Linked DNA regions of Salipiger sp. CCB-MM3. The protein of the gene in region 2 interacts with the protein of the main gene of each other region in a pairwise test. Links are inferred from orthologs where the notes say so. Each region holds a gene or a part of one and is shown on either strand. Other genes may lie near its edges. The genes, in order: phnG and AYJ57_RS16275.

Region 1 (3,314 bases), on a different replicon or contig from region 2:
GGCGGTAGGCGGCGATGGCGGCCATCATCTCTTCGGCGAAGTCCGGCCCCCGCATGCCGCCTTCCCAGCTCCAGCATTGCGCCAACCACGCGGTGGTGATGCCATGGCTCGCCGCCTCGCGGTCGGTCGAGCGCAGCGCGGCGTCGATCGGAAAGGTGGCGCTGGGGCGCGGCGCGATATGGCGCTCGAACGTGTCGCCATGCAGGTCGATGATGCCGGGAAGGATGAGATATCCGCTCAGATCGACCTCTGGCAGCGGGCCCTTGGTGATCAGACCGTCCTCGACGACCAGAGATCGGCGCTGCATCCGGCCGTCTCGGAGAAGAGTTGCGCCGGTGAGGCGCAAGGGGGGAAGAAAGGTCGTCATGCAAATCACCCGCCGTGCCTGCTCTGGGGTTTTCGCAAGACCTACCTAATGTCTGTGTCACCGGCGTGACGTGGTGCCGCATCGCTGCTGTGTGGAGCGGCGGTTTCTTCGTGGCTGACGGTGAGGGCCACGCGATCGCCGGCGAACCACGTGTGCCCCTGTTCCACCGGCATCCCGTCCGGGCCGAGGTTCAGCGCCACCGAGCGCAGCAGCGGCTCGCCGTCGCGCAGGTTGAGATGGCGCGCCTGCGTGGCCGAAGCGGCCTCGGCGGTGAGGCGGGTGCTGGCGCGGGTGTAATCGGCGATGCCGTGGCGGCGCAGCGCCTCGGTGACCGAGCGTGTCTCGCGCAGCGTCGCATCGAGGCCGGGCAGGCGGGTGATCGGGAAATAAGAGATGAAATGCGCCACTGGCGCGCCGCCCGCCAGCGAGATGCCCTCATGCACCAGCACCGGCGCGCCGGCGGAAAGCTGCAGAGCCTCGGCCTCGGCGGCATCTGCGGGACGGATTTCCATGCGCAGCGTGCGGCGGTCGGGCAGGCGGCCCGAGGCGCGAACATTCTGACTGAACCGCGTATGGCCGCCGATTGGATAGTCGAGCGGGGCCGCCCGCACATAGACCCCGGCACCGCGCCGCGAATGGGTGAGCCCACGCTCGGCCAGCGCCGAAAGCGCATGGCGCACGGTGTGGCGGTTCACCGCAAAGCGGGTGGCAAGTTCCGCCTCGGTCGGCAGCTTGTCTCCGGCGCGGTAATGGCCGCGGGCGATCTCGTCTTCAAGCGTGGTGGCGATGGTTTGCCAGACGGGGGAGCGGGGCATGAACGGACCTCTGTCACCGAAACTTCACGGGATGGCCTCTTGCCCGACTCGGGGCGATGGGGCTATCACTTGTCTAGTTGTATAGTTATCTAGACAAATCGGAAAGATGTCCAGATGGAAACTCCCGAACAGGAAACCGAGGCGCGGCGGGGCTGGATGGGCCTGCTGGCGCGGGCCCCGGCGGAGCGGCTGGCGGCCCTGATGGACGGGGCGGCGCTGCCCCGCTTCGACTGGCTGCGCGTGCCCGAGACCGGCGGCGTGATGGTGCGGGGCCGCATGGGCGGCACCGGCGCACCGTTCAACATGGGCGAGATGACGGTGACGCGCTGCGCGCTGCGGCTGGGCAGCGGCGAGGTGGGCCATGCGCATGTGCAGGGCCGTGACCGGAGCCATGCCGAGCGCGCCGCGCTGGTGGATGCGCTGATGCAGGGGCCGCGCGCAGACGAAATGCAGGCGCAGGTCCTGACGCCGCTGGCGACCGAGGAAGCGGCGCGGCGGGACGCGCGCGCGGCAAAGGCCGCGGCAACGAAGGTGGATTTCTTTACCATGGTGCGGGGCGAATGATGCAGGCTGATGTTCTGACAGGCGGATTTGCCGATGCCCCGGTCGAGGCGGCGCGCGCTTTCCGCGCGGCGCTTGATGCCATGGCGCGGCCGGGGCGGATCACGCAGGTGTCGGGCGCCGAGGCGCCGGGCCTCTCCACTGCCGCGGCGGTGCTGCTGCTGACCCTCTGCGACCGCGAAACGCCGCTCTATCTTGCGCCGGGCTGCGACAGCGAGGCGCTGAAGGGCTGGATCGCCTTCCACACCGGCGCGCCGCTGGTGCCCGCCGAAGAGGCGATGGTCGCGCTCGGGGCATGGGACGCGCTGCAGCCGCTCGGCCGCTACCGGATCGGCAGCGCCGAATACCCCGACCGCTCGGTCACTCTGATCGTCGAATGCGCGGATCTGCGCGCCGACGGCATGCGGCTGACCGGGCCGGGCATCGAGACATCGGCAAGGGTTTCGCTGCCGGAAGTGGCGGCGTTTGAGCGGAATAACCTCCTTTTCCCATTGGGTTGGGATTGCTTCTTCACCTCGTCTGACAAGCTGGCGGCGCTGCCGCGGACCACCAAAGTGGAGGCGCTCTGATGTATGTTGCTGTGAAAGGCGGCGAGCGCGCGATCGACGCCGCGCATGAGTGGCTGGCCGAAGAACGGCGCGGCGATGTGGCGGTGCCCGAACTGAGCATCCCGCAGATCCGCGAGCAGATGGCTCTGGCGGTGAACCGCGTGATGGCCGAAGGCTCGCTCTACGACCCCGACCTTGCGGCACTGGCGATCAAACAGGCGCGGGGCGATCTGATCGAGGCGATCTTTCTTGTCCGCGCCTACCGCACCACGCTGCCGCGGCTCGGACATTCCGCACCGGTGAACACCACCGAGATGCGCTGCGACCGCCGCATCAGCGCGACCTTCAAGGACGTGCCGGGCGGACAGGTGCTGGGGCCGACCTTCGACTACACCCACCGTCTGCTCGATTTCGCGCTGGAGGCCGAGGGCGAACCGCCGCGGGCCCGCGTGGCGGAACCGCGCCGCGAGGTGACGCCGCGCGTGACGGAATTTCTGAACAAAGACGGTCTGATACAGGACGAGCTTCGCTCAGAAGATACGCCCTCCGATATGACCCGCGCGCCGATGGAATACCCGGCGGACCGGCCGCTGCGCCTGCAGGCGCTGACCCGCGGCGACGAAGGCTTCGTGCTCGGCATGGCCTATTCCACCCAGCGCGGCTATGGCCGCAACCACCCCTTCGTCGGCGAGCTGCGCATCGGCGCGGTGGAGGTCGAGATGGAGGTGCCCGAGCTTGGCTTTTCGGTCTGCATCGGCGAGCTGACCCTCACCGAATGCGAGACGGTCAACCAGTTCGCCGGATCGAAGACCGAGCCGGCGCAATTTACCCGCGGCTATGGGCTGGTCTTCGGCCAGACCGAGCGCAAGGCGATCTCGATGGCGCTGGTCGACCGGGCGCTGCGCTGGGAAGAACTGGGCGAGGAGAACCTCGGCGCTCCGGCGCAGGACGAGGAGTTTGTTCTGGCCCATTCCGACAATATTCAGGCGACAGGCTTTCTCGAACATATCAAGCTGCCGCACT
Region 2 (3,134 bases):
TCACGCAGGCGGCGACCACCTCCAGCTCGAACCCGCCGGCGATGTCCACATAGGCCACCGAGTAGCGCGCCACCCAAAGATAGCCTGTCAGCCCGGCCAGCATGCCCGAGATGGTGAAGGCCATGAACTGCGTGCGGCCCACGTCGATTCCAGTGTAGACCGCCGCATGCGGGTTACCGCCCACGGCATAGAAGGCCCGGCCCAGCGGCGCGCGGGCGATGCCGATCAGAAACAGCGCGGTGACGGCGATGGCGATCCATGCGAGGACCGGCAGGCCCAGCAGGTTGGCCCGCGGAAAGCCGGTGAAGGCCGCGCTCATCTCATGCGCATTGACCCATGCACCGCCGGAGATGACGAAGATGATGCCGCGGTAGATGGTCATCGTGCCCAGCGTCACCACGATGGGCGGGATGTTCAGCTTCCACACGAGCAGCCCGTTGAACATGCCCATGAGAGCCCCCATGGCGAGCGCCAGCAGCAGGATCACCGCCACCGGCACGCCGGGATAGGCGGCGTTGAGCATGGCGCAGACCATCCCGGTGAGCGCGAGATTGGCGGCCACCGACAGGTCGATGCAGCGGGTGAGGATCACCACGGTCTGCCCCAGCGCCAGCAGGATCAGCGGCGAGGTGTCGGTGAAGACCCGCACAAGATTGCCCGGCGCCACAAAGGCCGGAAAGCGGCTGGCGATCAGCGCGAGCAGCGCAAGGATGGCCGCGCAAAGGATCGCTTCGCGGGATTTCAGGAAGGTCGTCATTCACAGGCTCCCTGGTCTGGCGCGGGTGGCAAGGGCGATTGGGGGCGGTTGGGGGCGCTGCCCCCTCTTCGCTGCGCGAATTCACCCCCGGCGTATTTGGAAAGAGAAGAAGCGGCATGGGCGGGCGCGCGGGTCATGGCTGCGCTCCGATCCCGGCGGCATGGCGGACGAGGTTTTCCGGGGTCAGCGCGTCGCCCTCCAGCTCGGCGGCAATGAGGCCCTCGCGCATGACGATGACGCGGTCGGACATGCCCAGCACCTCGGGGATTTCCGAGCTGACCATGATCACCGACAGGCCCTGCGCGGCAAGCTCGGCCATGAAGCCATGCACGGCGGCCTTGGAGCCGATGTCGATGCCCTTGGTGGGCTCGTCGAGGATGATCACCTTGGGCTGGGTCGCCAGCCATTTGGCGATCACCACCTTCTGCTGGTTGCCGCCCGAGAGGTTGCCGACGTCCTGATCCAGCGCGGCGGCGCGCAGATCGAGGCGTTCGGTATACTCGCGCGCGAGGGCAAATTCCTGCGACAGCCGCAAAAAGCCACGGCGCGAGGTCTGCGCCAGCGAGGGCAGCGTGACATTCTGGAAGATCGGCAGGCCGATGACGGCACCCTGCTTGCCGCGATCCTCGGGGACATAGACGATGCCATTCTCGACCGCCTCGGCGGGCGAGCGGATCACCCGCACCTGCCCGTCGATGCGCACCGCGCCCTTGCTGGGTCTGGTCACGCCAAACAGCGCCTGCATCACCTCGGAGCGCCCGGCCCCGACGAGCCCGTAAAAGCCGAGGATCTCGCCCCGGCGCAGGGTGAAATTGATCTCGTCGAACTCGGTGGGATGGGCGTAACCCACCACTTTCAGCACCTCATCGCCGACGTTATGGGCGCGCTGCGGAAAGATCTGATCCACCGAGCGGCCCACCATCAGGCGCACCAGTTCAGCCTCATCGACCTCGGAGATAAGACCCGAGCCCACGTGCTGCCCGTCGCGAAAGACCGTGTAGCGGTCGGCGATGCGGAAGATCTCGTCGAACTTGTGGGAGATGAAGAGGATCGCGCGGCCCTCGGCGCGCAGCCGCTCGACCAGTTCATAAAGCTCTTCGATCTCTTTGTGCGACAGCGCTGCGGTGGGCTCGTCCATGATGACCACGCGGGCGTCCACCGAGAGCGCACGGGCGATGGCCACGAGGTGTTTCGAGGCGATGCCAAGCTCGCGCAGCGGCATGTCGGGATCAAGATCGGCGTCGATGCGCGACAGGATCTCCTGCGCGGCCTTGCGCATCTTCGGCCAGTCGATCAGCCCGAAGCGGCCGCGCGGCGCATGGCCGATGAAGATGTTCTCGGCGACGGAAAGCTCGTCGAAGAGCACCGTCTCCTGATGGATCGCGGTGATCCCGGCGGCGGTGGCGTCCTGCGCTGTGGCGAAATGCACCGGCGCGCCGCCAAGGGTGATGGTGCCGCCATCGGGCTGATAGATGCCGGTGAGCGTTTTCACGATGGTCGATTTGCCCGCGCCATTCTCGCCCACCAGCGCGGTGACCTGACCGGGGTAGAGATCGAGCGTGACGCCGTCGAGCGCCTTCACGCCGGGAAATGTCTTGGTGATCCCCTCGAGCCGCAGCACGGGCGCGGCATCGGCCGACGCTGCTGCGACGGGCGGGGTGGTGAGGCTGACTTGCATCGAGGCCCCCGGGTTCATGGGTTTGGGTGCAACCCCGGCGCTGCGGCGCGCCGGGGCCAGACTCTGCGCCGGGTTCAGGCGCGGATCAGAAGATGCTCTTGAACTCGTCGATATTGCTGGCGTCGTAGACAAAGGGATCGGCCATGGCGCCCTCGTTGTTGTCATCGAGGGTCAGCGTGCCCATGCGGCCCATGGGGATCTCGGCACCCGGTGCTGCCTCGGCGTCGCCGGTGGCCAGCTCATAGGCGAGATAGGTGGCCGAATAGCCCAGATCGATCGGGTTCCAGATGGCAAAGCTTTTCGACGCGCCGCTCTCGATCGCGCCCGCCATCTCGGACGGCAGGCCAAGACCGGTGACATTCACCTGCCCCACTTTGCCCGCATCCTCGACCGCACGCGCGGCGGCAACGATGCCCACCGAGGTCGGCGCGATGATCGCGTCGAGGTCGGGATAGGTCTGCATCAGGCCCTGCGCCTCGCGATAGGATTTGTCGGCAAGATCGTCGCCATAGACCGTGGTGACCACCTCGATGCCCGGATAGTCGCCCATCACCTTGTTCATCTCGTCGATCCAGATGTTCTGGTTCGTCGATGTGGTGGTGGCCGAGAGCACCGCCACCTCGCCACCGTCGGGCAGATTGTCGGCGGCGAGCTTGATGATCATATTGCCGATAAGCGGGTTCGACGAAGGGTTGAGAT

What was found.
Region 1: the proteins of AYJ57_RS16275 (region 2) and phnG interact in binary tests that used the Escherichia coli proteins (3 or more experiments, as listed by UniProt). The link is inferred for Salipiger sp. CCB-MM3 from one-to-one orthologs.

Annotation. Positions count from the first base shown.
Region 1 is NZ_CP014595.1:647,901-651,214, reverse strand. What follows is about bases 22-3,021. They hold phnG (phosphonate C-P lyase system protein PhnG), read left to right. Parts: upstream 22-1,296; coding sequence 1,297-1,746; downstream 1,747-3,021. Other genes in these bases: AYJ57_RS03175 (carbon-phosphorus lyase complex subunit PhnI), read left to right, coding at 2,312-3,021; phnH (phosphonate C-P lyase system protein PhnH), read left to right, coding at 1,746-2,312; phnF (phosphonate metabolism transcriptional regulator PhnF), read right to left, coding at 409-1,182; AYJ57_RS03195 (alpha-D-ribose 1-methylphosphonate 5-triphosphate diphosphatase), read right to left, coding at 22-367. Also shown: more of AYJ57_RS03195, read right to left, coding at 1-21; more of AYJ57_RS03175, read left to right, coding at 3,022-3,314. UniProt on the Escherichia coli protein: Together with PhnH, PhnI and PhnL is required for the transfer of the ribose triphosphate moiety from ATP to methyl phosphonate.
Region 2 is NZ_CP014596.1:525,058-528,191, reverse strand. The notes cover bases 164-2,983. They hold AYJ57_RS16275 (sugar ABC transporter ATP-binding protein), read right to left. Parts: upstream 2,436-2,983; coding sequence 891-2,435; downstream 164-890. Other genes in these bases: rhaS (rhamnose ABC transporter substrate-binding protein), read right to left, coding at 2,521-2,983; AYJ57_RS16280 (ABC transporter permease), read right to left, coding at 164-757. Outside these bases: more of AYJ57_RS16280, read right to left, coding at 1-163; more of rhaS, read right to left, coding at 2,984-3,134. UniProt on the Escherichia coli protein: Part of the ABC transporter complex RbsABC involved in ribose import. Responsible for energy coupling to the transport system.